Regions from separate parts of the Dactylosporangium sp. NPDC051087 genome, predicted to be linked through region 2. Evidence: riboswitches for the same ligand, from Rfam matches in the RefSeq annotation. Region 2 holds a riboswitch; each other region holds the start of a gene.
The links. Region 2 has a riboswitch for cobalamin ahead of metE (5-methyltetrahydropteroyltriglutamate--homocysteine S-methyltransferase). Riboswitches for the same ligand answer to the same signal wherever they lie in the genome.
Positions count from the first base shown of each region.

Region 1: it holds a riboswitch for cobalamin, as region 2 does, so the genes downstream of both, cobN (cobaltochelatase subunit CobN) here and metE (5-methyltetrahydropteroyltriglutamate--homocysteine S-methyltransferase) in region 2, are expected to answer to the same signal.
Region 3: it holds a riboswitch for cobalamin, as region 2 does, so the genes downstream of both, ACZ6TV_RS16800 (CbtB domain-containing protein) here and metE (5-methyltetrahydropteroyltriglutamate--homocysteine S-methyltransferase) in region 2, are expected to answer to the same signal.
Region 4: it holds a riboswitch for cobalamin, as region 2 does, so the genes downstream of both, bluB (5,6-dimethylbenzimidazole synthase) here and metE (5-methyltetrahydropteroyltriglutamate--homocysteine S-methyltransferase) in region 2, are expected to answer to the same signal.

Region 1 is NZ_JBVJIJ010000020.1:258,381-265,662, forward strand. Features, by position in the region: gene ACZ6TV_RS34900 (class I SAM-dependent methyltransferase) at 1-706, shown strand, start outside; gene ACZ6TV_RS34905 (hypothetical protein) at 736-1,071, shown strand; gene ACZ6TV_RS34910 (precorrin-2 C(20)-methyltransferase) at 1,043-2,545, opposite strand; gene ACZ6TV_RS34915 (precorrin-8X methylmutase) at 2,566-3,192, opposite strand; gene ACZ6TV_RS34920 (precorrin-3B synthase) at 3,278-4,459, opposite strand; cobalamin riboswitch at 4,496-4,691, shown strand; gene cobN (cobaltochelatase subunit CobN) at 4,731-7,282, shown strand, end outside.
Region 2 is NZ_JBVJIJ010000055.1:35,772-42,091, forward strand. Features, by position in the region: gene ACZ6TV_RS52875 (ribonucleoside-diphosphate reductase subunit alpha) at 1-1,931, shown strand, start outside; gene ACZ6TV_RS52880 (ribonucleotide-diphosphate reductase subunit beta) at 1,922-2,962, shown strand; cobalamin riboswitch at 3,073-3,288, shown strand; gene metE (5-methyltetrahydropteroyltriglutamate--homocysteine S-methyltransferase) at 3,397-5,634, shown strand; partial or broken gene ACZ6TV_RS52890 (transposase) at 5,881-6,320, shown strand, end outside.
Region 3 is NZ_JBVJIJ010000008.1:72,057-79,338, forward strand. Features, by position in the region: gene ACZ6TV_RS16780 (DNA-3-methyladenine glycosylase family protein) at 1-833, shown strand, start outside; gene ACZ6TV_RS16785 (zinc-ribbon domain-containing protein) at 858-1,073, shown strand; gene ACZ6TV_RS16790 (hypothetical protein) at 1,319-1,489, shown strand; gene ACZ6TV_RS16795 (CbtA family protein) at 1,532-2,281, opposite strand; gene ACZ6TV_RS16800 (CbtB domain-containing protein) at 2,296-2,511, opposite strand; cobalamin riboswitch at 2,547-2,692, opposite strand; gene ACZ6TV_RS16805 (hypothetical protein) at 2,751-3,800, opposite strand; gene ACZ6TV_RS16810 (hypothetical protein) at 3,905-4,309, shown strand; gene ACZ6TV_RS16815 (hypothetical protein) at 4,318-5,055, opposite strand; gene ACZ6TV_RS16820 (ArsR/SmtB family transcription factor) at 5,134-5,472, opposite strand; gene ACZ6TV_RS16825 (SRPBCC family protein) at 5,459-5,905, opposite strand; gene ACZ6TV_RS16830 (YfbM family protein) at 5,983-6,438, shown strand; gene ACZ6TV_RS16835 (discoidin domain-containing protein) at 6,583-7,282, opposite strand, start outside.
Region 4 is NZ_JBVJIJ010000020.1:25,061-32,342, forward strand. Features, by position in the region: gene ACZ6TV_RS33820 (glycoside hydrolase family 2 protein) at 1-2,365, shown strand, start outside; gene ACZ6TV_RS33825 (RNA polymerase sigma factor) at 2,648-3,805, opposite strand; gene ACZ6TV_RS33830 (YciI family protein) at 3,859-4,212, opposite strand; gene bluB (5,6-dimethylbenzimidazole synthase) at 4,380-5,000, opposite strand; cobalamin riboswitch at 5,037-5,238, opposite strand; gene ACZ6TV_RS33840 (metallophosphoesterase family protein) at 5,248-5,934, opposite strand; gene ACZ6TV_RS33845 (MBL fold metallo-hydrolase) at 5,944-6,717, opposite strand; gene ACZ6TV_RS33850 (GlxA family transcriptional regulator) at 6,789-7,282, shown strand, end outside.

The sequences.
Region 1 (7,282 bases), on a different contig from region 2:
CGCCTACCTGCTGCCGGTGCTGCGTCCGGGCATGACCCTGCTGGACGTCGGCGCGGGCCCCGGCACGATCACCGCCGACCTGGCCGCCGCCGTCGCTCCCGGCGAGGTCACCGCCCTGGAGGCGACGGCCGAGGCCCTGGAGGTCACCAAGGCCGGCGTGCAGGGCGTCTCGTACGTCGTCGGCGACGTCCACGCGCTCGACTTCCCCGACGACAGCTTCGACGTCGTGCACGCCCACCAGGTGCTGCAGCACGTCGCCGACCCCGTGCAGGCACTGCGCGAGATGCGCCGGGTCTGCAAGCCGGGTGGCTATGTGGCGGCCCGCGACAGCGACTACGCGGCGTTCACCTGGTTCCCCCAGCTGCCGGAGCTGGACGAGTGGCTGGCGCTGTACCAGCGGATGGCCCGGGCCAACGGCGGCGAGCCCGACGCGGGACGGCGGATGCTGTCCTGGGCCCGCGCGGCCGGCTTCACCGACGTGACGGCGACCTCCAGCACCTGGTGCTTCGCCGACGACGGGGACCGGGCCTGGTGGGGCGGCATGTGGGCGGACCGGGTCCGCGCCTCGGCGATGGCGGCCCAGGCCCTCGCGAGCGGCGTGCCGCAGGAGGACCTGGAGCGGCTGTCCGGCGGCTGGCGGGCCTGGGCGGCCTCACCCGACGGCTGGCTGTCCATCCTGCACGGCGAGATCCTGGCCCGGGCCTGATCTAGGCTCGACCCGTGGAGAGACCCCTTGTGACCGTGTGCCGGGACTGCTGCTGCGGGTCGCCACGCAAGCACCCGGACGTCGACCATGCCGGGCAGGTGGCCCGGCTCAGGGAGACGCTCGGCACGGCAGGGGTGCGGGTCAGCGGCTGCCTCGACGCGTGCGAGCGGTCCAACATCGTGGTCGTGCACCCGACCCCCGCGGCGCGGCGGGCCGGGGCGCGGCCGGTGTGGCTCGGCTACCTGCTCGACGACGCCGCCATCGGCGACCTGACCGCCTGGGTCGAGGCCGGCGGTCCCGGCGTCGCGCCGCTGCCGCCGATCCTCGAGCTCTACCTCACGAAGGCGGGTAGCGACGTGGGGTGAACACCACGGGGGCGCCGTCGCCGCGGTCGACCAGCCGGGTCTGCGACGAGCCGAAGATGAGCAGCGTCCGCATGTCCACCTCGGCCGGGTCCAGGTCGGCGAGGCGCACCACCCTGACCCGCTCCCCCGGCCCGCCGACGTCGCGGCCCAGCACCACGGGGGTGTCCGGGGAGCGGTGCCGCAGCAGCAGGTCGCGGGCCGCCTCGACCTGCCAGGTGCGGCTCTTCGACCCGGGGTTGTAGACGGCGATGACGAGGTCGGCGCCGGCCGCGGCCTCGAGGCGGGCCGCGATCACGTCCCACGGTTTGAGCCGGTCCGACAGCGACAGCACACAGAAGTCGTGGCCCAGCGGCGCGCCCGCCCGGCTGGCGACCGCCTGCGCCGCGGTCAGCCCGGGCAGCACGCGGACCGGTACGTCCTTCCAGCGGGGTTCGGCGGCGACCTCCAGTACCGCGGCCGCCATCGCGAACACGCCCGGGTCGCCGGACGACACGACGGCGACGCGGCGGCCGTCCTTCGCGAGGGACAGGGCGAACTCGGCCCGCTCCGACTCCACCTTGTTGTCCGAGGCGTGCCGGCGCTGCCGCGGGTTGGCCGGAATCCTTGCCAGGTACGGGGCGTAGCCGACGAGGTCCTCGGCCGCCTCGACCGCGGCGAGCGCCTCGGGGGTGAGCCAGTCCCGCCCGGCGGGGCCGAGCCCGACGACGACGACCTCACCGGCGGCGACGGCGGGCGGCCCGGCCCGCAGCGCCGACGCGGTGTCGGCGTGCACCCGGCTGGGCAGCAGCGCGAGCGAGAAGTACGGCACGTCTGCCGGGTCCACAGTGGACAGCGGGGCGACACGTTCCTTCGCCGTCGTGGCGCGCTCGACGTACCAGGCGTCGTCGAGGCGCCCCGCGCGCTCCAGCGCGTCCCGTACGGCACCGAACGTGCGGCCGAGCTTCATGACCGCGGCGGAGTCGGTGGCGGCGAGCCGCTCGGCGAGGACGTCCGCGGGCAGCGTCCCGGGCAGCACGGTGAGGACCTCGTCGCGCTCCACCAGGGGCCGGCCGAGGACCGCCGACGCGCCCGACACGGACGTGACCCCGGGCACGACCTCGGTGGGATACGCGTGCGCGAGCCGCTTGTGCATGTGCATGTACGAGCCGTAGAAGAACGGGTCGCCCTCGCACAGCACGACGACGTCCCGGCCGGCGTCCAGGTGCGCGGCGAGCCGGGCCGCCCACGCGTCGTAGTGCTCCTCGATGAGGGCCCGGTAGTCGCGGACCTCCTCGGTGGTCACCGGGTAGACGAGGGCCTCCTCGATCTGCCCCTCGCGCAGGTACGGCTCGGCGATCGACCTCGCGATGCTGCGCCCGTGGCGGGCACTGTGGAACGCGACGACGGGCGCGGCGGCGACGATCCGGGCCGCCTTGACCGTCACGAGCTCGGGGTCGCCGGGGCCGAGCCCGACGCCGTACAGCCGACCCGTCACCGCTGCACTGTCCACTGTGGTCATTCCTTCTCGTCCGCGATGGCGTTGACGGCGGCGGCCGTCATCGCGCTGCCGCCCCGGCGGCCGTGCACGACCAGGTGCGGCAGGTCGGTGGCGGCGAGCGCCACCTTCGACTCGGCCGCGCCGATGAACCCGACGGGGATGCCCAGCACCGCCGCGGGCCGGGGCGCGCCGGCCGCGATCATCTCGAGGAGCCGGAACAGGGCCGTGGGCGCGTTGCCGACGGCGACGACGGCGCCGCCGAGGCGGTCGCCCCACAGGTCGAGCGCGGCGGCGCTGCGGGTGGTGCCCAGCCGCTCGGCGAGGGCGGGGACGCGCGGGTCGCGCAGCGTGCACAGGACCTCGTTGTCGCGGGGCAGCCGGGCGCGGGTGACGCCGGAGGCGACCATCTCGGCGTCGCAGAGGACGGGGGCACCGTCGCGGAGGGCGGCGCGCGCGAGCCGCACCACGTCGCCGCCGTGCCCCACGTCGGCGGCCAGGTCGACCATCCCGCACGCGTGGATCATGCGGACGGTGACCTGGGCGACGTCGGCGGGCAGCCCGGACAGGTCGGCCTCGGCGCGGATCGTCGCGAACGACCGCCGGTAGATCTCCGCACCGTCCTTCACGTAGTCGTAAGCGGTCACGACGTCACCTCCGCTGCGCTCCGGCGCCGCCGCGCCCCGAGACTGCACCCATGGTGACCAGCCACTCCGCTGCGCTCCGGGCCGGTCACGACACGACCTGGTAGCCGTCGGCGGTCGCGAGCATCTCCACGTGCCTTCCCTTCGGTGCGCCGCAGCGCCGTTCGCAGCCGATCCAGTGCACCGGCAGCGCGTGGTCGAGGCCACCCGCGACGGCGGCCCGGGCGTCGGCCCGCACGTCGGCGAGGGCCTTGGCGCAGCCCGGGCGGCCGGCGCACGCGGTGACCCCGACCCATGGCGAGGCGGGGTCGGTGACCAGCCCGGCCGCCGTCAGCAGGGTCTCGACCGCTCCAGCTTCATCGACCGGCACGTCGGGCACCACGACGGTCCGCCACGGCGTGACGATGATCTCTCCCGGCGAGGCCGCGACGAGTGCCGCCGACTGCTCCTGCGTCAGCAGCCCGAGTGGTACGACCACCGTCAGCGCGACCTGTCCACCGGCCTGCGGTGTCCGGCCGACGACCGGCCCGGCGCCGCCGTCGTGGCGACCGGCGCCCGGCTCGACGGTGGCGTCCAGCCGGGCCGCGACCCGGGCCGGGCCGTCGGTCAGCTCCGCCAGGCGCCACGCGGTGCCGCCCTGCGCGGCGCGCTCCGCCAGGAACGCCCGGGCCGCCGCGAGCAGCAGCCCGGCGGGATCGTCCCAGGTCCGGGCCGCGGCCTGGCCGGCCGGGCCACCGCGGGTCCGGGCCGCGGCCGTGGTGGGGGTGCCGGCGAGCAGGAGGCGGTCGCCGTGGAGGCCGACGTCGCCGCCGAGCGGGGACACGTCGCCGCGGCCGTCGTCGAGCGTCGCCAGGAAGCGGCCCGGCAGCGCGGCGAGGGACGGGTCGGCGCACAGGCCGGCGTCGAACGCGGCCACCACCGGCCGCACGTCCACGAGCCCGGCGCCGTCGCGGCCGCTGAGCGGGCTGGCGATGATGTTGCGCACCCGCTCGTGGGTGTCCGACGGCAGGAGCCCCGCCTGCGACAGCCGCGCGGCGAGCTCCAGCTCCGCGCCCGGCCGCAGCGCCCTGACCTGCACGTTCCCCCGGGAGGTGAGCTCCAGCGCGGGGTCGCCGAGGTCGGCGGCGGCGGCCCGGAGCACGGCCAGGCCCTCGACGGGCAGCCGCCCGCCGGGCAGCCGGACGCGGGCGAGGCCACCGTCGGCCGCCGGGTGGACCTGCACGGCGCCGGGGCACCGGTCCGGGGCGTCGCGTCCGCTGGCAGCCTGCACGCGCCGGATACTACTGCGCAGCGCTTCGCTTGACTCAAGTCTGCGCCGACCGGCAGAGTTGGCGGTGCTGTAACGGCGACGTGTGGAGGAAGCCGGTGAGAGTCCGGCGCGGTCCCGCCACTGTGACCGGGGAGCGAGTTTCCGACGGAGGCCACTGGGCGCGAGCCTGGGAAGGCGCGGGGACGAGCGCCGATCCGGGAGCCAGGAGACTCTCCGCCGCCGGACCTTTCCCGACCGACTTGGGGCGCGGACCCCGAGGGAGGACCCCGGCGTGATCCTGCTGTTGTCGACGTCCGACACCGACCTGCTCAGCGCCCGTGCGAGCGGCGCGGACTTCCGGCTGGCCAACCCGTCCCGCACCGCGGTGGAGGACCTGCCCGCCCTCGCCGAGGGCGCGGACCTGGTCGTCGTGCGGTTCCTGGGCGGCTACCGGGACTGGCAGGAGGGCTTCGACACGCTGCTGCGGCTGCCGGCGCCGGTGGTCCTGCTCGGCGGCGAGGCGCTGCCCGACGCGGAGCTGATGCGGCACTCCACCGTGCCCGCCGGCGTCGCGGCCGAGGCGCACGCCTACTTCACCGAGGGCGGCCCGGCCAACCTGGCCGAGCTGCACCACTTCCTGTCCGACACCGTCCTGCTCACCGGTCACGGCTTCGCCCCGCCGGCGACCACGCCCACCTGGGGTCTCCTGCCGAGGGAGAGCACGGCCGAGGGGCCGACGGTCGGGATCATCTACTACCGGGCGCACCACCTCGCCGGCAACACCGCGTTCGTGGAGACGCTGTGCGAGGCGGTGCAGGACGCCGGCGGGCGGCCGCTGCCCGTGTTCGCCTCCTCGCTGCGGTCCGCCCCGGCGGAGCTGCTCGACACGCTGCGGCAGGCCGACGCGCTGGTCGTCACCGTCCTCGCCGCGGGCGGCACCCGCCCCGCGGACGCGCAGGCCGGCGGCGAGGAGGAGGCGTGGGACGTCGGCGCCCTCGCCGCGCTCGACGTGCCGATCCTGCAGGGCCTGTGCCTGACCAGCTCCCGCGACACCTGGGACGCCAACGACGACGGGCTGTCGCCGCTGGACACGGCCACGCAGGTCGCGATCCCCGAGTTCGACGGCCGGATCATCACGGTGCCGTTCTCGTTCAAGGAGATCGACGCCGACGGGCTCACCGTCTACGTCGCCGACCGGGAGCGGGCCGGGCGGGTCGCCGGGATCGCGGTCGGGCACGCCCGGCTGCGCCACCTCGCCCCCGCCGACCGCAGGATCGTGCTGATGCTCAGCGCGTATCCGACGAAGCACGCCCGCATCGGCAACGCCGTCGGCCTCGACACGCCCGCGAGCGTGGTGCGGCTCCTCGACGCCATGCACGCCCAGGGGTATGTGGGCGCGGACGGGTTCCCGAAGGACGGCGACGCGCTGATGCACACGCTCATCGCCGCCGGTGGGCAGGACGTCGACTGGCTCACCGAGGAGCAGCTGCGCGGCAACCCCGTCCGCATCTCCGCCGAGCGGTACCGGACCTGGTTCCGGACCCTGCCGGACGACCTGCGCGAGGAGATGGAGCGGCACTGGGGCCCGGCGCCCGGTGAGCTGTTCGTCGACACGTCCCGCGACCCCGCCGGCGAGATCGTCCTCGCCGCGCTGCGCGAGGGCAACGTCGTGGTCATGGTGCAGCCGCCGCGCGGCTTCGGGGAGAACCCCGTAGCGATCTACCACGACCCCGACCTGCCGCCGAGCCACCACTACCTGGCCGCCTACCGGTGGCTCGCCGACGAGTTCGGCGCCCACGCCGTCGTGCACGTCGGCAAGCACGGCAACCTCGAATGGCTGCCCGGCAAGACCGTCGGCATGTCCGCGTCCTGCGGCGCCGACGCGGCCCTGGGCAACCTGCCGCTGATCTACCCGTTCCTGGTCAACGACCCGGGCGAGGGCACCCAGGCGAAGCGCCGCGCGCACGCCACCCTGGTCGACCACCTGATCCCGCCGATGGCGCGCGCCGAGTCCTACGGTGACATCGCCCGCCTCGAGCAGCTCCTCGACGAGCACTCGACGATCGCCGCGCTCGACCCGGCGAAGCTGCCCGCGATCCGCGGCCAGATCTGGACGTTGCTGCAGGCCGCCCGGCTCGACCACGACCTCGGCCTGGCCGACCGGCCCGGCGACGACGGGTTCGACGAGCTGATCCTGCACATCGACGGGTGGCTGTGCGAGATCAAGGACGTGCAGATCCGCGACGGCCTGCACGTCCTGGGCGTGGCGCCGTCCGGTGAGGCGCGCGTCGACCTGGTCCTGGCGATGCTGCGGGCCCGGCAGCTGTGGGGCGGCGCGGTCGCGCTGCCCGGCCTGCGTGAGGCGCTCGGGCTGGCGGAGGGTTCCACCGCGCGGGTCACGGTTGACGAAGCCGAGGCGCAGGCCCGTGCCCTGGTCGCGGAGATGGAGTCCCGGGGCTGGCCCACGACCGACATCTCCGACATTTCCGATTCCCCGGATGTGGTACGGGTGCTGGAGTTCGCCGCTCGGGAGATCGTGCCCCGGCTGGCCCGCACCACCGACGAGCTGACGATGGTCCTGCACGCCCTGGACGGCGGGTATGTGCCGGCCGGGCCGAGCGGGTCGCCGCTGCGCGGCCTGATCAACGTGCTGCCGACCGGCCGCAACTTCTACTCCGTCGACCCGAAGGCGATCCCGAGCCGCCTCGCGTGGGAGACCGGGCAGGCGATGGCCGACTCGCTGCTCACCCGCTACCGGGCCGACCACGGCGACTGGCCGCGTTCCGTCGGCCTGTCGATGTGGGGCACCAGCGCGATGCGCACCGCCGGCGACGACATCGCCGA
Region 2 (6,320 bases):
TGCGGACGGTCGCCGACCGGTACCTGCTGCGCCATCCGCAGACGCGGCTGGTGGTGGAGACGCCGCAGTACTGGCTGCTGCGCGTCGCCTGCGGGCTGTCCACGACGCCGGCCGAGGCGATCGGCTTCTACCGGCTCATGTCGTCCCTCGCGTACCTGCCGAGCTCGCCGACGCTGTTCAACTCCGGCACCGCGCACACCCAGATGTCGTCCTGCTTCCTGGTCGACTCGCCCCGCGACGAGCTGGACTCGATCTACGAGCGGTACCACCAGGTCGCGAAGCTGTCGAAGTTCTCCGGCGGGATCGGCATCTCCTGGACGCGGGTCCGCGGCCGGGGCGCGCTCATCCGCGGCACCAACGGCAGGTCCAACGGGATCGTGCCGTTCCTGAAGACGCTCGACGCCGGGGTCGCCGCCGTGAACCAGGGCGGCCGGCGCAAGGGCGCCGCGTGCGTGTACCTGGAGCCGTGGCATCCGGACATCGAGGAGTTCCTGGAGCTGCGGGACAACACCGGCGAGGAGTCCCGGCGCACCCACAACCTCAACCTGGCCAACTGGATTCCGGACGAGTTCATGCGCCGGGTCGAGGCCGACGCCGACTGGTCGCTCATCGACCCGTCCGACGCGCCCGAGCTGCCGGACCTGTTCGGTGCGGAGTTCGACGAGGCGTACCGGGCGGCGGAGAAGCACGCCGTGAAGACCGTCAAGGCCCGTGACCTGTACGGCCGGATGATGCGCACCCTCGCGCAGACCGGCAACGGGTGGATGACGTTCAAGGACCGCTCCAACGCGCTGTCCAACCAGACCGGGACGCCCGGCAACACCATCCACCTGTCGAACCTGTGCACGGAGATCCTCGAGGTCAACAGCGACGACGAGACCGCCGTGTGCAACCTCGGCTCGATCAACCTCGGCGCGCACCTCACCACCGACAGCGCCGACGGCGTGGACTGGGACAAGCTGCGCGCCACCGTCCGCACCGCCGTGGTGTTCCTCGACCGGGTCATCGACATCAACTACTACCCGTCGGCGCAGGCCGCCGCGTCGAACCCGCGCTGGCGACCCGTCGGGCTCGGGCTGATGGGCCTGCAGGACGCGTTCTTCACGCTGCGGTTGCCGTTCGACTCACCCGCCGCCCGCGAGCTGTCCACCCGCGTGCAGGAGGAGATCTACCTCACCGCCCTCGAAGCATCGGCGGACCTGGCGGAGCGGTTCGGGCCGCACCCCGCGTACGCCGAGACCCGCGCCGCCGGCGGCGAACTGCATCCCGACCTGTGGGGCGCACCCACCAGCGGTGCGCGCTGGGCCGCGCTCCGCACGAAGGTCGCGGCCACCGGGCTGCGCAACTCGCTGCTCGTCGCGATCGCGCCGACGGCGACGATCGCGTCGATCGCCGGCTGCTACGAGTGCATCGAGCCGCAGGTGTCCAACCTGTTCAAACGCGAAACCATGTCCGGGGAGTTCCTGCAGATCAACACGTACCTGGTCCGCGAGCTGAAGGCGCGCGGGCTGTGGACGACCGAGATCCGGGAGCAGATCAAGCGGGCCGAAGGCTCGGTGCAGGACGTCGCCGCGCTGCCGGCCGAGGTCCGCGAGCTGTACCGCACCGCGTGGGAGCTGCCGCAGCGGGCGCTGATCGACCTCGCCGCGGCCCGCGCCGCCTACATCGACCAGTCGCAGTCGCTGAACCTGTTCATGAGCGCGCCGACGATCGGCAAGGTCTCCTCGATGTACCTGTACGCGTGGAAGGCCGGCCTGAAGACCACGTACTACCTGCGGTCCCGCCCTGCTACCCGCATCCAGCAGGCCACCGTGGCCGTCAAACCCGTCGCGTCCGTCCTTCCCGCCGTCCTGCCCGCTGTCGCGGTGCCCGACGCCGACGCCCTGGCGTGCTCCCTGGAAAACCCCGAAAGCTGCGAGGCATGCCAGTGACGACCATTCCCGCCCCACGCATCGGGACCCGGCACATGCTGCTGGACCCCGGCATGGACCTGACCCTGCGGCCGATGCGGTACCCGCAGTTCTTCGACCGGTTCAAAGACGCGATCAAGAACACGTGGACGGTCGAGGAGGTCGACCTGCACAGCGACCTCGCCGACCTGTCCAAGCTGTCGGCGGCAGAGCGGCACCTCGTGTCGCGGCTGGTCGCGTTCTTCGCCACCGGCGACACCATCGTCGCGAACAACCTCGTGCTCAACCTGTACCAGCACATCAACAGCCCCGAAGGACGGCTCTACCTCTCCCGGCAGCTGTTCGAGGAGGCCGTGCACGTCCAGTTCTACCTGAACCTGCTCGACACGTACGTCTCCGACGAGACCGAGCGGTTCGAGGCGTTCGCCGCGGTGGAGAACATCCCGTCGATCGCGCGCAAGGCGGAGTTCTGTTTCCGCTGGATCGACTCACTCGGCGAGCTGAAGGAGCTTCGCAGCAAGGACGACCGGCGGGCGTTCCTGCTCAACCTGATCTGCTTCGCCGCCTGCATCGAGGGCCTGTTCTTCTACGGCGCCTTCGCCTACGTCTACTACCTGCGTTCCCGCGGGCTGCTGCACGGCCTCGCCTCGGGCACCAACTGGGTGTTCCGCGACGAGTCGATGCACATGGCATTCGCGTTCGACGTCGTGGACACCGTACGGGCGGAAGAACCGGACCTGTTCGACCCGCAGCTGGAAGCTCAGGTACGGCAGATGCTGTCCGAGGCGGTCGAGTGCGAGGTGCAGTTCGCCGCGGACCTCCTGGAGCAGGGCGTGTCCGGCATGTCCCTCGCCGACATGCGCGAATACCTGCAGCACGTCGCCGACCGGCGGCTCGCCACGCTCGGCATCGCGCCGCTGTACGGCAGCCGCAACCCGTTCGCGTTCATGGAACTGCAGGACGTCCAGGAACTGTCGAACTTCTTCGAACGCCGGGTGTCGGCGTACCAGGTGGGCGTGACGGGCACGGTCACCTTCGACGACGACTTCTGAGCCGCGGGTGCGCTGCTGTCCTGTCCGGCACCACCGTGCAGGACAGCAGCGACCATGTCGCGGCCGGACGATCTTGGATGCCCCGGTCCCGCACGCCGCCGGGCACCCGTACGATGGCCGGCAGTGCTGGTTCGCCTCGTTCGCAAGGACGGGGCGTCGTAAGAGGGAACCCGGTGCAAGACCGGGACTGCCCCGCAGCGGTGAGTGGGAACGACCGCCGTCAACAAAGCACTGGACCGCGAGGTCTGGGAAGCGACGGCCAGTAGGAGGCACCTGTCGGTGCCGCGCCCGCGAGTCCGAAGACCTGCCCGCACTGCGTACACCGCCGGTGTGCGCCGCCGGCGACCCCTCGGGAGGGTCAGGGCGGAAGCCGGGTGTGCCCTGTCTTCCCCTTCCCGAACGTCGCCGCGACTTCGAGGGAAGGAATCCCTGTGGTGAGCACCGCATTCGGGCAGAGCACCGTCCTGGGCTATCCGCGCATCGGCGGGAACCGGGAACTGAAGAAGGCCGTCGAGGCATATTGGGCGGGTCGCATCGACGCGGCGACCCTGGACGAGACCGCGGCAGGGCTGCGCGCGGAGGTGTGGCAGACCCTGCGCAACGCCCGGCTGGACGCGATCCCGTCCAACACGTTCTCCTACTACGACCACGTCCTGGACACCGCCGTCGCCGTCGGCGCGATCCCGGCCCGGTTCACCCGGCTCGGCCTGTCCGACCTGGACACGTACTTCGCGATGGCCAGGGGTGTCGACGCCGAACCGGCGCTGGAACTGACCAAGTGGTTCGACACCAACTACCACTACCTGGTGCCGGAGATCGACGCGGACACCGTGTTCGAGGCCAACCCGGTCAAGGCCCTCGGCGAGGTCGCGGAGGCCGGCGCCCTCGGCATCGCCACCCGCCCGGTCTTCGTCGGCCCGGCCACGTTCCTGCTTCTGGCGAAGGGTGCCGACCCGTTCGCCCGCCTCGACGACCTCGTCGAGGTGTACGCACAGATCCTCGCCGTCCTGGCCTCGACCGGCGTGCGATGGGTGCAGCTGGACGAGCCTGCGTATGTGGCGGACCGTACCCCGGCGGAGATCGACGGGCTGCGCCGCGCCTACGCCCGCCTCGGTTCGTTGACCGATCGGCCGCAGCTCTTCGTGGCCACCTACTTCGGCGAACTCGGCGACGCCCTTCCGGCGCTGCTGAGCACCCCTGTCGAGGCGATCGGTCTGGACCTTGTCGCCGGCCCCGGTGACCTTCAACGCCTCGCCGCGTCAGGGCCTCTGGTCGGCAAGACGATCGTCGCCGGACTGGTCGACGGTCACAACATCTGGCGCACCGACCTCCGTACCGCCGCAGTCCGAGGCGCTATCGTCTCCGCCCTGGCCGACCACGTCGCCGTGTCCACGTCGTGCTCGCTGCTGCACGTGCCGGTCGACCTGTCCGTCGAGACCCGGCTCGACCCTTCGCTGCACGAACGGCTCGCGTTCGCCCGGCAGAAGGTCGACGAGGTCGTCCTGCTCGGCAGGGCGGTCCGCGACGGCACCGCCCACCTGCCGGCACCGCTACCGCCGATCCCGGCCGACTGGCACAACGCATCCGTCCGCGACCGCCTCGCTGCCCTCACCCCGGCGGACCGGCGCCGCGGCCCGTACGCCGTCCGGGCCCGGGTCCAGCAGGAACGGCTGCGGCTGCCGGACCTGCCGACCACCACGATCGGGTCGTTCCCGCAGACCGCCGACCTGCGCAAAGCCCGCGCCGAACTGCGCGCCGGCACCCTGGATGCCGCCGGCTACGCCGACCGGATGCGCGACGAGGTCCAGCACGTCATCCGCCTGCAGGAAAACCTCGGCCTCGACGTCCTCGTGCACGGCGAACCAGAACGCAACGACATGGTCCAGTACTTCGGCGAGCAACTGTCCGGGTTCGCCGCCACCGACCACGGCTGGGTCCAGTCGTACGGGTCCCGCTGCGTCCGCCCACCGATCATCCACGGCGACGTGGCCCGCAAGGCACCGATGACCGTCGAGTGGTCCACCTACGCGCAGTCACTCACGCCGAAACCGGTCAAGGGCATGCTCACCGGCCCGGTCACGATCCTCGCCTGGTCGTTCGTGCGCACCGACCAGCCCCTCGCCGACACCGCCGACCAGGTCGCCCTCGCCCTGCGCGACGAATGCCTCGACCTCGAAGCCGCCGGGATCACCGTCATCCAGGTCGACGAGCCCGCTCTGCGGGAGACGCTGCCGCTGCGCAAGGCGGACCAGAAGGCGTACCTCGACTGGGCCGTCGGCTCGTTCCGTCTCGCGACCAGCGGCGTCGACGACGGCACGCAGATCCACACGCACCTGTGCTACTCCGAGTTCGGTGAGGTCATCACCGCCATCGACGCGCTGGACGCCGACGTCACCAGCATCGAGGCGTCCCGCTCCAAGATGGAGGTCCTCGACGACCTCGCCGCCATCGGTTACAGCCGCGGCGTCGGCCCCGGCGTCTGGGACATCCACTCTCCACGCGTCCCGTCCCACGACGAGGTCACCTCCTCGGTGCGCCTCGCCGCCGCCGGGGTCCCGGCCCACCGCCTGTGGGTCAATCCCGACTGCGGGCTGAAGACCCGCGACTACCCCGAGGTCGAGGCATCACTGCGGCACCTCGTCGCAGCCGCCGCCGAAGTACGCGGCAACTAACGACCCGCATTCAGGGCGGGCGCCCCACGTCGCGGCGCCCGCCCGCACCGTCCACGCACGAGATCACACGTCGGACCGGCTGCGGTCCTTGAGACGGTCGCGTTCTACGAGCAGTGCGGGTGGCAGCAGCTGAGTACGGCTGCCGGTAGCGTCATCTACGCGTCCACGCTGTGTCCACCGACGACCAGCTCGCCGCTGATGAGCACTTCGCCGGCGTTCGATGGTGGCGGCTCTCCGGTCGCTCAGGCGATGCGGCTGCTCGCCACCATTCTGGGTCAGGACCTGGAGACCGGACCGGACGGCACGCTGCGGATCGCCCAGCGGGTGGCCACGGACCGGGTCATCTCCACCGTCGACCCCGAGGCCCGGCACGGACACAAGACCAACCACCGCGGTTTCGACGGCTACAAAGGCCATATCGCCGTCGACCCCGACAGCGAAATCGTCACCGCGACCGCGGTCACCGCCGGCAACACCGGCGACGTCGAACCCGTCGCCGACCTCATCACCGACCTCACCAACACCGGCCCCCCAGAAGGTGCCGCAGAAGGTGTTGCAGTGCTCTACGGCGACTCCGCCTACGGCGCCGGCGAGGTCCTGCAACTGCTCGACACCGCCGGGATCACGGGCAGGACCAAGGTACAGGCGCCCGTCGCACCAACCGGGAAGTTCGCCAAGGACCGCTT
Region 3 (7,282 bases), on a different contig from region 2:
CCGGCCCGTACGACATGGCCAGGCAGAACGAGTACTTCGGTGGCTGGACGCGGCCGGTCGGCGACGACCGCACGATCGTCATGGCGTTCCCCGTCGAGGGCTGGACCCACTCCGCCGCCGTGCTGCTGCGGCAGACGGCGCCGGACACCGTCACCGGGCAGGGCCCGCAGGACGCGTGGCAGCAGGCCCTGGCGGTGCTGTCGCTCGACGTCGACGGCAGTGGATACGCGCAGGTCGGCGAGCGTGACCCGGTCCTGGGCGAGCTGCAGCGGCGGCACGCGCACCTGCGGCCGGTGTTGTTCCACTCGCCGTACGAGGCCGCCTGCGCCTTCATCATCGCCCACCGGATGCGCGTCGAGCAGGGCCGGGCGATCCGCCAGCGGATGGCCCGCGACCACGGCGAGGCGTTCGAGATCGGCGGCGTCACCGCGCACGCGTTCCCCTCGCCGCAGCAGCTGCTGCGCATCACCGACATCCCGGGCGTAAATGACGAGAAGGTGCGCCGCCTGCACGGCATCGCGGAGGCGGCCCTCGAAGGCCGGCTGGACCGCGCCCGGCTGCGGCGGCTGCCGGTCGAGGAGGCGCTCGCCGACGTGCGCCGGCTGCGCGGTGTCGGCGACTTCTTCGCCACCGCGATCGTGATGCGCGGTGCGGGGCTCGTGGACTCGCTGCCGGGCGACGAGCTCACGATGTCGGGGATGCGCCGCCTGTACAGCCTGCCGGCCACCCCCTCGGCCACCGACATCGCCCGGGTGACCGACGCCTGGCGGCCGTACCGGATGTGGTGCTCGGTCCTCGTGCACGCCTCGGAACGCCGCGCCCGGCAGGGGTAGGCGGCGGGCCGCTACGATGGCCGCGTGGTGATCTTCGGCTGGGGCTGGCGGGTGAAGCACCTGCGCACGCTGACCCTGCGCTGCCCGCACTGCGGCAACACGGTGGCGCACCCGCTGTACAAGCGGACTCTCAAACTCTCGTTGTTCTTCATCCCGCTGATCCCGCTGCAGGTCAAGCACACCGTCCAGTGCACCGCCTGCGCCACCCAGCGCGACGTCGACCCCGCCCGGGTGCACTGAGCGCCTCGGTCAACCCGCCGGCAGCGCCCGGGAGGCCGGTGACACCCGGGCGACGGCGAGCAGCAGCAGGCCGCACGCGGCGACGAGGACCCAGCCGGGCCGCGACGCCGCGGCGTGGCGCACGGGGGCGGCCCCGCGACGAGACCACCGGCGACGGCCATCCCGAGGGCCGCGCCGAGCTGCCGGGCGGTCGACGTGATGCCGCCCGCGACCCCGGCCCGGGCAGCCCGGCCACCGCCGTGTTCGTGATCGGCGCGTTGGCGAAGCCGACCCCGACGCCGAGCAGCAGGGAACGCCACGAGGTGGCGGAGTCCGAGACGAGCGTGTCGCACTGGTTCGGTCCGGCGGGGGAGCAGGCGGTGGAGATCCTGCACCTGTTCGGGCCGCAGGGAGAGAAACCCCGCACCCGCACGTGACGGCGGAGCCGATGGCCCCGCCGTCAGTGGAGAACCGGTGGATCAGACGGCGACCGGCTGCGCGGCGACCGCGTTCGCCGCGCGCTGGCTGCGCTCGGTGAGATACCCGAACAGCAGGCCGAGGGTGGCCCAGTTGACCGCCTGGGTGCCCAGCGAGGCGAGGCGGAACTTCCACAGCAGGATCGGGGCGAACCCGTCCGGCACCTCGTTGACCGCCGGCAGCAGCGCGATCGCGACACCGACGACGACCACGCCACCGATGACCGCGGCCGTCGCCGCGTTCCAGGTGCCGTAGCGGGCCTGCAGCGACCGGGTCACGACGGCGACGCCGATCACGGTCGCGACCCCGATGACGATCATCAGGAAGAACAGCCCGGTGCGCTGCTGCAGCGTGTCCGGGTTGCCGGTGGCCGGCGGGTTGGCCGGGTACTTCAGGAACGGCACGAGCGCCACCCCGACGAACCCGGCGAGGGCGACCAGCCCGGCGGTGGCCCGGGCGCTGATCCGCCCGATCCGGCCGAGGGTGATCGCGACGGCGATGGCGAACAGACCGCCGAGTGCCACCCCGTAGACGACGGAGGCGGTGGCGAGACCGACGGTGCTCTGCACACCGCGGCTGACGAGCTCGTGCTCGTGCTCACCGGCGGGCAGCTGCGCCGCCTGGGCCTCCTCGAACGCGATCGCGTCGTTGATCGGGCCCTCGCCGAACAGATAGGCGAACAGGAACGCGGCGACCCCGGCGACGGCACCGGCGATCATCCCGCGAACCAGAAGGGTGCGGGCGTTGAGCATGTCGGCTCCCCGTCTCAGTGGCAGGGGAAGCCGAGCAGGTGCCGCCCGTCGTGGACGAACTCGTGCACGGTCTCACCGGCGATGACCGAGGTGATGCCCTGCTCGGCGCCGACGAAGTAGAGCAGGACGACGGCGAGCACGACGCCGAACGTCGCCCACGGCAGGATCTGCCGCAGCGGGATCGGGGCCGGTGCGGCGGCCGGGGTGGGAAGAGCCGAGATCGATGCCATCTGTGCAGCCTCCTGCGGGATTTCGCGTCCCATCGAGCGTTGTCGTGACAGTGGCCGGGTCTGACTCCCACGGGTGCGTGGTTACAGCGGCGCGACCGTGCCGGGCTTGCACCGGCTTCCGTTCACTGTCACGTTTCGTTTCGGACGGTACGGACGGCGTACCGGTGTGTCAATCGAAGCGACCCCCGACGGACCCCTCCGGTGCTGATCAGCGGGGGTCCGGCGAAAGGCGAAGGTGATCAACTTCTCGCGGGCGGCAGGGCGGCGAGGTCGGTGCCGACCTTGTGCAGGCCGTCGAGCCGCCGGTCGAGGTCCTTGCCGCCGGGGCTGAGCAGCCCGTCGTACTTCGCCCAGATGGTGCCGCCGCTCGCGGTGAACGCCCACGGGTAGTGCCGGTCGGCGGCCGCGACCACCTGCGGCGCCAGGTCCACCCAGTGCTGCGCGGTGCCGCCGAGCAGCCTGGCGCCCTCCTTGCCCTTGGCCTCCACCGACAGGTTCGGTACCTCCTCCGGCAGGCCGACCAGCAGCCCGGTGTGCCGGTCGTCCTTCTGCGCGTAGTCGAAGACCATGAACGCCCGGCCGCGGTGCGAGCCGGTGACGACCCCGCCCGCGAACGGCTGCGCGCCGGGCCAGCCGAGACGCTCTATCAGCGTCGGGTTGATCCGCTCGTACGTGTGGCCGCGCCGCTTCGCCCAGCGTTTCCGCCCGGTCCGGGCCCGGAACGACGACACCAGCGCGGCGGCCGCGATCAGGGCGAACAGAGTGCCCGCGCCGCCGAGGATCCGGGAGCCCGTGCCGCCGTCGCCGGTGACGTTGCGCAGCCACGCGACGGTGGCCACCACGCCGCCGACGACCAGGAAGAACAGGCGCGTCTGGTACGGCGTGATCACCTGCTGCGGCTCGCCGGCGCCGAACCGGACCACCTCGACCAGGCTCAGGACGAAGAACAGCAGCGACAGCGTGCCGACGAGCAGGGCCAGGTTGCCGGTGAGCCGCCACGACCGGTCCGCGTCGGCGATCCTCTCCGGCGAGTTCCGCGCCGCGAACCGGTCGATCATGTGCTGGTAGGAGCCGCCCTCGTCGCCGCTGCCGCCGAAGACCAGGCATGTGTCGCCGCGCCGCATCGTCTTGCCGTCGCAGGTCGGCGAGTAGTCCGCGATGCGCTGCGCGGACTCCTGCTGCCGCTGCGCCGCCGTGCTGCTGCCGTGCTCGACCATCTGCCATCCGGCCAGCAGGAACACCACTGCCAGGACGATCCGGACGAGAAGCCCCACATGCCGTCGGTTCACGCGGGAATGTATAGCAGCCGATGCCTGCCCTGCGTGCGCCGGTGAGGTCCGGCATCGATGGACGAGCGCTGCCAGGGACCCGCGATCACGCTAGTGTCAGCGGTGTGGGCGTCATGATGGACTACTTCGCCGCCACCGCGCCGGAGCTCGCCGCGCTGGATCTCGACGTCGGCCCCGCCGGCAACGACTGGCCGTTCGTCGACTGCAAGGGCTGGATACTCGAGGTCGAGGAGTTCGCCGCGGAGATCGACGGCCGGGACCCGAGCGAGTTCGGCAAGGACGAGCCGCTCGGCGGCATCCCCGACCCGGAGTATCTGGGGCCGTGGACGGCCAGGATCAACGCGGAGCTCGTCGACACCCTCGCCAGGATCGGCGACGGGCAGATCCGCGACTACGCGGACGAGTATCTGCTGGAGGACTGGGAGGCGGAGCGGCTCATCGCCCTCGCGGGACTGGCCCGGTCGGCCGTCGCCGAGGGGCGGGCGCTCTACTCCTGGTCGTCGGTGTAGCCGGTCACCTACCCCTGGCCGTCGCCGTAGGCCGTCACCAGGAGCGCCCAGAGCCGGTCCCGCACCTGCGGCGGCAGCCGGTGCCCGAGCTCCCGGCGGCGGATCAGCACGAAGCCCTTCGGGTCGCGCGGCCGGCCGGTGCACACGAAGTCGACCGCCTGCGCGGCGAGCAGCGGGTCGGGCCAGGTGCCGGCGGGAGCGTCGCGGATCGCGGCGGTGACCTCCGCCGCGCGCTCGTCGACCCGGTCGATCAACGCGTATTCGTCGCCGTCGGCGGGCCAGCGCTGCGCGCCGAGGTCGATGTCGCGGAAGTCGACGTCGACGAGCTCGGCGCCGGAGAAGTCATTGCCGCGCCACTCATTGTTCACCCGGCCCGGCGGTCCGGTCCACCCGCCGCCTGGAGCGCCGCAGAAGACGGTGTGCCAAATCCGGCCACGGAACACACAATCGACAAATTCGGCGCATTCGGTGTCAAGCTCGCGGATGCGGGCATGGTCGAACAGGCAGCCCTCGAAGCGCACGTCACCGAGATACGTGTTGCCCAGCGGAAACCTGGTGCGCCGGAAGGTGCAGTCGACGAATCGAGTCTGACCCTGGTGTCCGACGCTGAACTTCCCGAATGTCGTTTCCGTGAAGTTACATCGCAAGAATGACCCGCCGTACGCGCCAAAAGTGTCGAACGAACGACCGGTAAAGTCGACGTCGGCCAATTCCACGTGGCGGTGTTCCACCCGTAGCAGATCCACAAGTGGACGTTACCAGTCGTCCGCGAGTGCGGCTCGAGTTCGATCCCGAACGATCTGTCGGCCGCCGCGGCGACCGGCCTACCGCGGGTCGCCGAGCCGGTCGCGCAGTGCCGTGAGCGGGCCGTCCCAGTCGCGGGCGAGGGCGGCGAGGAACTGCTGCGCCACCTTCATCGACGCGGAGTCCAGGCGGAAGCGGATCCGGCGCCGCTCGCCCGGCTCGGCGACGACGAGACCCGCGTCCGCGAGGAGGGTCAGGTGCTTGGCGATCGCCTGCCGGGTGATCGGCAGCCGGGCGGCGAGCTGGGTGGCGGTGGCCGGGCCGCCGGCCGCGAGCGCGGCGAGGATCCCCCGCCGGCTCGGGTCGGCCAGGGCGACGAAGACCTCCTGCGCCACCGCCTCCGGGTCAGGCCTGCCCATCGAGGTATGCGACGAGCTCGCCGAGCTCGCTGGTCCAGCCCTTGGTGTTGCCCGTGTAGGCGGTCTGGCCGGCCTCTCCGGGCAGCTGCGCGAAACCGGTCTCGACCATCGTCAGCGTGGTGCCGGCGCCGGACGGCTCGAGGGTGAACTCGACGAGGTTGCGGCGCGGATCCTCCTTGGGCAGGCCGTAGAGCGGCCAGGTGTAGGCGAAGACGTGCGGCGGCTCGACGCGCTCGATCGTCAGGTCGGCGGTGTCGCCGCTGTCCCAGATGAGCTTGGCCTTCCCGCCGACCCGCAGGTCGATCTCGGCGCGGTTGCCGAACCAGGTGCCGAGACCCTCGGCGGTGGTCAGCGCCGCCCACACCTTCTCCGGCGGGTGGGCCAGCTGCAGCGTGCGCTCGATCCGGTCGGGGAACGTCATGTCGACCTCCATGTAGCAACCATTCAGTTGCTATTGAAGCTATAGCAATCGTCAGGTTGCGTCAACCGGAACTGCGTACGATCACCACCATGCTGGGAGTGCACTTCGCCGTCACGGCGGAGCAGGAGAAGGCGCTGCTCGAGGCGGCCAGGAACGACGAGGTCGGCGACCTCCTCGAGGACCTCGAGGAGGAGTGGGACGACGAGTCCATGAAGGTCGACTCCGACAAGGCGTGGGACGCCGTGCACCGCTGCCTGGGCGAGGAGTACCCGCTGTCGCACGCGATCCTCGGCGGGGAGGATTTGAGCGAGGACGTCTGGGTCGTGTACGTCGCCGCCGAGCAGGTGCGCGACGTGGCGGCGGCCCTGCGCGGCCTGGACCGGGCGTGGCTGCGCGAGCGGTTCGACGCGTTCGACAAGGACGACTACAGGGGCGCGGGCGACGACGACGACTTCGAGTACACCTGGGACAACTTCACCGACATCCAGGCGTTCTACGACCGCGCCGTCGGCGCCGGCCGCGCGGTGGTCTTCACGGCCATGTGAGACGGCCAGGTGAAACGGCCGTGTGAAACGGCCAGGTGAAACGGCCGTGTGAGACGGCCGTGTGAAACGGCCAGGTAAAACGGCCGTGTGAGACGTGAGAGGGGGCGGCACCGCGACGCGGCACCGCCCCCGGTCGGAGCAGGGTCAGCCGGCCATCGGCTCGACCCAGATGTTGCGGTAGTACAGGTTCGCGCCGGCGTCACCGTGGTCCTGCAGACGGATCTTGCCGGTGCCCGCGCCCTCGGCGGCGCCGTTGCCGGTCGGACCGTCGATGGCCACGTTGTTGTGCACCGTCACGCCGTTCCACACGACCGTGACCCGGGCGTTCTCCGTCTTGGTGCCGGAGCTGTTGTACCGGGCCGCGCGGAACGTCACGTCGTACGTCTGCCACGTCTCCGGTGCCGTCGCCGCGTTGCTGGTCGCGGCGATCTTGTTGTAGATCGACGCGCAGGTGTCGATGCCGGGTGCCGAGGCGACCCCGTACGAGTCGAGCACCTGCAGCTCGTAGCGGTCCTGCAGGTAGATGCCGCTGTTGGAGCGCTGCTGCCCGGTGACGTTGCCCGGCAGGTTCGGCAGCCAGAACTCGATGTGCAGCTTGAAGTCGCCGAAGCTCTCCTTGCTGCGGATGTCGCCGCCGAGCACCTCGACGCCGCCGTTGCCGAGCGGCCAGGTGACCGCGCTGCCGCCGGAGCCCTCGAAGTTGTTCATGTTCGAGCCGTTGAACAGCACGATCCGGCCCGGGTTGGCACCGCCGGTCGAGTACGCCTCGAACTCGTAGATGCGGGCGGCACCGTTGCCGTCGCTGGCCGGGGTGGTGATGTTGAGCCGCAGGTAGCGGGCCTGC
Region 4 (7,282 bases), on a different contig from region 2:
CGTGCCGGCGTCCGTGCCCGCCTCGGTGCCGGGCTGCGTGCACACGGATCTCCTCGCGGCCGGGCTGATCCCCGACCCCTACCTGGACGCCAACGAGCTGGACCTGGCCTGGATCGGCCGGACCCCGTGGGTCTACGAGACGACGTTCGACGCCGGCGAGGCCACCGGCGACCGGGTCGACCTGGTCGCCGACGGCCTCGACACGGTGGCGACCGTCACGCTCAACGGTGTCGAGCTGGGCCGGACGGCGAACATGCACCGCGGCTACCGCTTCGACGTGCGCGAGGTGCTGCGCCCCACCGGCAACCGCCTGGAGGTGCGCTTCGACTCGGCGTACGACTACGCCCACGCCGTCCGCGACGCGCTCGGCGAGCGGCCCAACGCCTACGACGAACCGTTTCAGTACATCCGGAAGATGGCGTCGAACTTCGGCTGGGACTGGGGCCCGACCCTCGTCACCGCCGGCATCTGGCAGCCGATCGGCCTGGAGTCCTGGTCCGTGGCCCGGCTCGCGTCGGTGCGGCCGCAGGTGAGCGTCACCGGCGGCACCGGCCGCGTCGACGTGCACGTCACCGTCGAGCGGGCGGCGGACGACCCGCTGACCGTGACGGCGTCGGTCGCGGGCATGACGGTGCTGGCGGACCTCGCGGCGGGCGAGACGGAGACGGTCGTGACCGTCACGGTGCCGGACGTGCGGCTGTGGTGGCCCCGCGGGCACGGCGACGCCGCCCTGTACGACCTGACCGTCTCCCTGTCCAGCGGCGACTTCTGGCAGCGGCGGATCGGGTTCCGCACCGTGGAGCTCGACACCACGGCGGACGCCGACGGCACCGCGTTCACCGTCGTCGTCAACGGCACCCCGGTGTTCGTCCGCGGCGTGAACTGGATTCCCGACGACGCGTTCGTGACCCGCGTGGACCGGGACCGTTACGCGGCCCGGATCGGCCAGGCCGTCGACGCCGGCGTCAACTACCTGCGGGTGTGGGGCGGCGGGCGGTACGAGAGCGACGACTTCTACGACCTCGCCGACGAGCTCGGCGTGCTCGTGGGGCAGGACTTCCTCTTCGCGTGCGCCGCCTACCCGGAGGAGGAGCCGCTGGGCTCCGAGGTCGCGGCCGAGGCGCGCGAGCAGGTGGAGCGGCTGATGCCGCACCCGAGCCTGGTCATGTGGGTCGGCAACAACGAGAACATCTGGGGCTGGCACGACTGGGACTGGCAGGCGGCCCTGGACGGCCGCACCTGGGGCGCCGGCTACTACCTGGACGTCCTGCCGGGGATCGTGCGGGCCGTGGACCCGACCCGCCCGTACTGGCCGGGCAGCCCCTACTCCGGCACGGCCGGCGTGCACCCGAACGACCCCGCACACGGCACCACCCACATCTGGGACGTGTGGAACACCCACGACTACCGGCACTACGCCACCTACCGGCCGCGGTTCCTCGCCGAGTTCGGCTTCCAGGCCCCGCCGGCCTACGCCACGCTGCGCCGCGCCGTGTCCGACGACCCGCTGACGCCCACGTCACCCGGCGTCCTGCACCACCAGAAGGCCGGCGACGGCAACGGCAAGCTCGCCCGCGGCCTCACCGGCCACTTCCCCGCCCCGTCGTCGTTCGACGACTGGCACTGGGCCACCCAGCTCAACCAGGCCCGCGCGATCTCGTTCGGGATCGAACACTTCCGGTCGCTGCGCCCGCTGTGCATGGGCACGATCCTGTGGCAGCTCAACGACAACTGGCCCGTCACGTCGTGGTCCGCCGTCGACGGCGACGGCCGGCGCAAGCCGCTCTGGTTCGCGTTGCGGCGGGTGTACGGCGAACGCCTGCTCACCCTGCAGCCGCGCGACGGCGCACCGGCCCTGGTCGCCGTCAACGACGCCACGACGCCGTGGCAGGCCCACGTCGACGTGCGCCGGATCAGCTTCACCGGCGACCTGCACGCGAAGAGCACCCTGACCGTCGACGTCCCCGCCGGCGGCGCGGTCACCCTGCCGCTGCCGGCGGACCTGACCACGGCCGGCGACGCCGCCGCCGAGCTCATCGTCGCCGACGCCGGCCCGGACCGCGCGGTGTGGTGCTTCGCCGAGGACGCCGACCTCGCCTACCCGGCCGCGGCGGCGGACGTCGTGGTCCGCCCCACCGCGGACGGCGCCGAGGTCTCGGTCACCGCGCGGACGTTCGTGCGCGACCTGGCCCTGTTCGCGGACCGCCTCGACCCGGCCGCGACGGTCGACGAGCAGCTCGTCACCCTGCTGCCCGGCGAATCGGTGACCTTGCGCGTCACGGGCGGCGCGCTGCCCCCGGCCGACGACCCGGCCTGGCGCACCGCGCCGGTCCTCCGCTCGGCCAACGACCTCATCGCCCGCTGACGCGCTCCGGCCCGCTCCCGGGCTGGGTCCGCTCAGTCCGCTCGGCCCGCTCAGTCCGCTCGGCCCGTTCGGTCCGCTGCGGTGTTCCGCCTGGGGCGGGTGGGACCGGCGGGCCACCGGGGCCGGCGACCGGCACCGACCTCCCGGTCGCGTGACGGCCGGCGGGCGGGGGGATCGGGTCGCGGACAGGCATGGTGTGCTCCTCACGGCCGGTCGGCGGGGTGAGCAGCACACATACCCCGCGACGGGCGCCCCGCAGGGTGGTCCCGCGGGTGAACCCGTTCAGCGCACCTCGGCGAGACGGGACTCCAGGAACGCGCGCTCCACGTCGTTGCCGGTGAGCGCCAGGGCCTCGGTGTACGCGTCGGCGGCCTCCGGGAACCGGCCCAGCCGCCGCAGGAAGTCGGCCCGCACGGCGCTGAGGTAGGCGTACGTGGCGAGCTCCGGCACCCCGAGCAGCGGTGCCAGCGCGTCCAGGCCCGCCGCCGGCCCGTCGCGCAGGCCGACGGCGACCGCGCGGTTCAGCGAGACGACCGGCGACGGCCAGAGGCGCAGGAGGACGTCGTACAGCGCGACGATCTGCGGCCAGTCGGTCGCCTCCCACGAGGGCGCCTCGGCGTGGACGGCGGCGAGCGCGGCCTCCACGGCGTAGCGGGTCGGCGGGTGCCGGCGCAGCGCGGCGGTCAGCAGGTCGGTGCCCTCGCGGATCTGCCGGGTGTCCCAGCGGGTGCGGTCCTGCTCGGACAGCAGGACCAGCCGGCCGCCGGCGGCGCGGGACTCCCTGCGGGCGTCGACGAGCAGCATCAGCGCCAGCAGGGCCGTGGCCGAGGCGTCGTGCGGGACGAGCAGCCGCAGTACCCGGGCCAGCGCGATCGCGGCGTCGACCAGGTCCTGCCGGACCAGCGTGTCGCCGACCGGCGCGGCGTGACCGGTGGTGAAGACGAGGTGGATGACGTCGAGGACGGCACCGACGCGCTCCGGCAGGTCGTCCGGCGACGGCACCCGGAACGGGATGCGGGCCGCGCTGATCTTCCGTTTCGCGCGGGTGACGCGGGCCGCCATCGTCGGCTCCGGCACGAGGAACGCCCGCGCCACCTCGGCCGTCGTCAGGCCGCACACCAGGCGCAGCGTCAACGCGACCTGCGCCTCCCGGGAGAGCGCCGGGTGGCAGCAGGTGAAGATGAGCCGGAGCCGGTCGTCGTCCTCCCCCGGCCCTGGCGTCACGTCCTCGGTGACCAGCAGCGGCAGCGCCCGGCGCAGCGCGGACTCGCGGCGCAGCACGTCGAGCGCCCGGTTGCGGGCGACGGTGGTGAGCCACGCGCCGGGCCGGTCCGGAACGCCGGTGGCCGGCCAGGTGTGCAGCGCCCGCGCGAACGCGTCCTGGACGCACTCCTCGGCGAGGTCGAGGTCGCGGGTGACGCGCACCGTCGCGGCGAGCACCCTGGCCCACTCGCGACGGTGCACCTCGGCGATGCCCACCGGTGGTCCGGCGGTCACCCGTGCTCCGGCCGGTCGTGGTCCACGATCGGGCGGATCTCGACGCCGCCGTGGCCCGAGGACAGCTCGGGCAGCAGGGAGGCGACGGCGATCGCGGCGTCCAGGTCGGCGGCGTCGATGACGTAGAAGCCGCCGAGGGCCTCCTTCGCCTCCAGGAACGGCCCGTCGGTGATCATCGGGCCGCCGCGCAGCGTGGTCGCCGTCGAGGACGACTCCAGCTCGTGCCCGGCGAGCACGGTCGCGGTGCCGGCGAACGCCCGGTGGCCCTCGCCCTTCTCGTGCCGCTCCTGCTCGGTCTCGGCGTCCCAGCGCTGCTCGTCGCCGTAGATGAGGATGAGGTACTTCGCCATGGTCCGTCCTGTTCGCTCGGGGTCCTTTTACCTTGACGACGATCGGCGCGGCGCCGAAATCGACAGGTGGGCCCGCCGGTCTCCAGTGCGCGGCTCTCCAGTGCGCGGTTCTCCAGTGCGCGGTTCTCCAGTGTGCGGTCGGAGCGCGCCGGCCCGGTGCTCGCCGGCTACCAGCGGTCGTGGTGCAGCGCCTCCGCGAGGGAGACCCGGCGCCGCCAGCCGTGCCGTTCGAGGTCGGGCACCGCCTCCAGGTGCGTCACCGGCCCGAGGCACAGCCACGCGACGGGCCGGATCCCGTCGGGGATGCCGAGCAGGTCCCGCACGAACGGCTCGCGGTAGAACGACACCCAGCCGACCCCGAGCTCCTCGGCGGTCGCGGCCAGCCACAGGTTCTGGATGGCGAGGCAGACGGAGTAGAGCCCGGCATCGGCGATCGCGTGCCGTCCGAGCACCGCGGGCCCGCCGCGGCAGGGGTCGTACGTGACGACCACCGACAGCGTCGACTCCAGCACCCCGTCGATCTTGATCCGGGCGAAGGTCGCGGCCGCCGGCCCGTCGAGGGTCGCGGCGAACGTGTCCCGCTCGGCCCGGACGTGCTCGTGGAACGCGGCCCGCACGCCGGGGTCGCGGACGAGGACGAAGTCCCACGGCTGCGACAGCCCGACGCTCGGCGCGGCGTGGGCGGCGCTCAGCACGCGGTCGAGGACGTCGCCGGGGATCGGCGCGCCGGTGAACTGGCCGCGCACGTCGCGGCGGCGGTGGACGACGTCGTACAGGTCGGTGCTCATGAGGGCAGGCTCCCGCTGCTCAGGCCGCCCAGGTGGACGGCCGGTGATCGCGAGGCCGGTCTTCGGACTCTCGGATCAACGCCTGCACCGTCCGCCTTCCCAGCCCTCGGGCCAGTGACCGCGCACCGCGAGGATGCGCCTGGACGGCAGCTCCCCGATCACCGCGGCGGGCCCGTGCCGGATTCACACCGGCTTCCCGATTCTCCCCTTCCGGGGCACCTCGCATCAGTTCATGCCACCTGCGAGCTTACGGCGTCACGGTCCGGAAGTGGGTGGTGAGCCGGCCGTCCTCGACGAGGTGGAACGCGAGCGCCGGCGGTGGCTCGGGCCGGTCCCCGGGCTCCCACGGCAGCAGCATCGTGGACTCGACGCCGGGCGCGGTGATGACGGGCACGCCGGCGAACGTGCTCACGGCGGCGCTGTGGACGTGACCGCACAGCACGGCGAGGACGCCGGGGTGCCGGCCGATGATCCCGGCGAGCCGGCCGGCGCCGAGCTGGCGGACCCGGTCGGCGGAGGGCTTGCCGACCGGCACCGGCGGGTGGTGGCAGCACACGAACGCGGGCGTGCCGGCCGTCGCCGCGAGCGTGTCGTCGAGCCATTCGAGGGTGTCGTCGCCGAGCCGGCCCTCGGCGCGCCCGGGCACGGACGAGTCGCACAGCGCGAACAGCACCCCCGCGACCGTCTCGGCGCGGTCGACCCGGAACGCGGCGGGGTCGTCGTGGTTGCCGGGCAGCGCGAGGACCGGCACGCCGAGCCGCCGGAGCCGGTCGAACGCCGCGTATTCCGCCTCGGCGCCGTGCTCGGCGATGTCGCCCGTGACGAGCACGGCGTCCAGCGGTCCGCGGAGGCCGCCGAGGTACGAGATGACGCGGTCGAACCGGTCCGGCGGCTGCGACCCGATGTGGAGGTCGCTGACGTGGGCGATGAGCACCCCTGCCGGTTACCCCAGCAGGTGCGCGCTACCCGCGGCGCCGAACACGGCGCGGACGTCCTCGATGCCCTCGGTGAAGTGGGCCCAGCTGTCGACGTGCACGGGCAGCACGGTCGTGGCGCCGAGGAGCCGGGCCGCCTCGAGCATGCCGGCGGCGCCGAGGGTCAGGTCAGCGTCGCCGAGCAGCGCGGTGCGGGCCCTGCCGCCGAAGAGGACGGCCACGTCGATGACCGGGAACCGCTCCGCGATCGCGGCGACGACCCGCAGCGAGGCGTTGTCGCCGCTGACGTAGACGGTCGGCTGGTCCTCGGCCTGCAGGACGAAGCCGGTGACGGGGCCGGTGAGGTGCTCGGTGCCGTCGGGTCCGTGCTGCGCGGGGACGGCGGTGACCCGGACGTCCCCGCGCGGGCGACCCCGGTGCCCTTCTCCTTCCTGGCGGCCGCCGGGACGGGGCAGGTCGGCGTGCGTCCACGGGTCGAGCCCGACGGTGCCGGCGCCCAGCCGGGCCGCCGCCGACGGGGTGCTGAGCACCACCGGTACCGACGCCGCGAAAACCCGGCCGGAGTGGTCGAGGTTGTCGGGGTGCTGGTCGTGGGACAGGAGCACGACGTCGACGGCGCCCGCGTCGGCCGGGGTCCCCGCCGCGGGCGCGGTCTTGGTCAGCACGCGCGTGCCGAGCGGGTAGTCGCCGGGCGGATCGAAGGTGGGGTCGGTGATGAACGTGCGGCCGCCGTAGGTGAACACCGCGGTCGGGCCGCCGAACCGGCGGATCTGGAAGGTCATGCCGGCCAGTCTCGCGGCGCCCGCGCACGACGGTCAGTGGCTGGAACGCCATCCGCCGATACGATCAAGCCATGGCTCGGGACGCTGCGACGGTCGGGGTGCTCATCGGCGACGGCGCGCCGATGCTGGAGGTCGCGGTCGCGCCGCGGGTGTTCGGCGTCGCCGGTTGCCGCCTGCTGACCGCCGGCGAGCACCCGGGTCCGCTGTCGACGACCGCGGGCATCGCGATCACCGCCCCGCACGACCTGGCCGAACTGGACACCGCGGGCGTCGTCGTCGTGCCCGGGTGGCGGCCGCCGGGCGGCGACCCGGTCGCGCCCGGCATCCTCGACCTGCTGCGCCGCGCGCACACCGAGGGCGCCACCGTCGTCGGCCTGTGCCTGGGCGCGTTCGTGCTCGCCGAGGCGGGCCTGCTCGACGGGCGGCGGGCCACCACGCACTGGAAGCACCTGCCCGCGTTCGCGGCCCGCTTCCCGGCCGTCGACGTCGTCGAGGACGTCCTCTACGTCGACGAGGGGTCGGTCGTCACCAGCGCCGGCAGCGCCGCGGGTCTCGACGCGTGCCT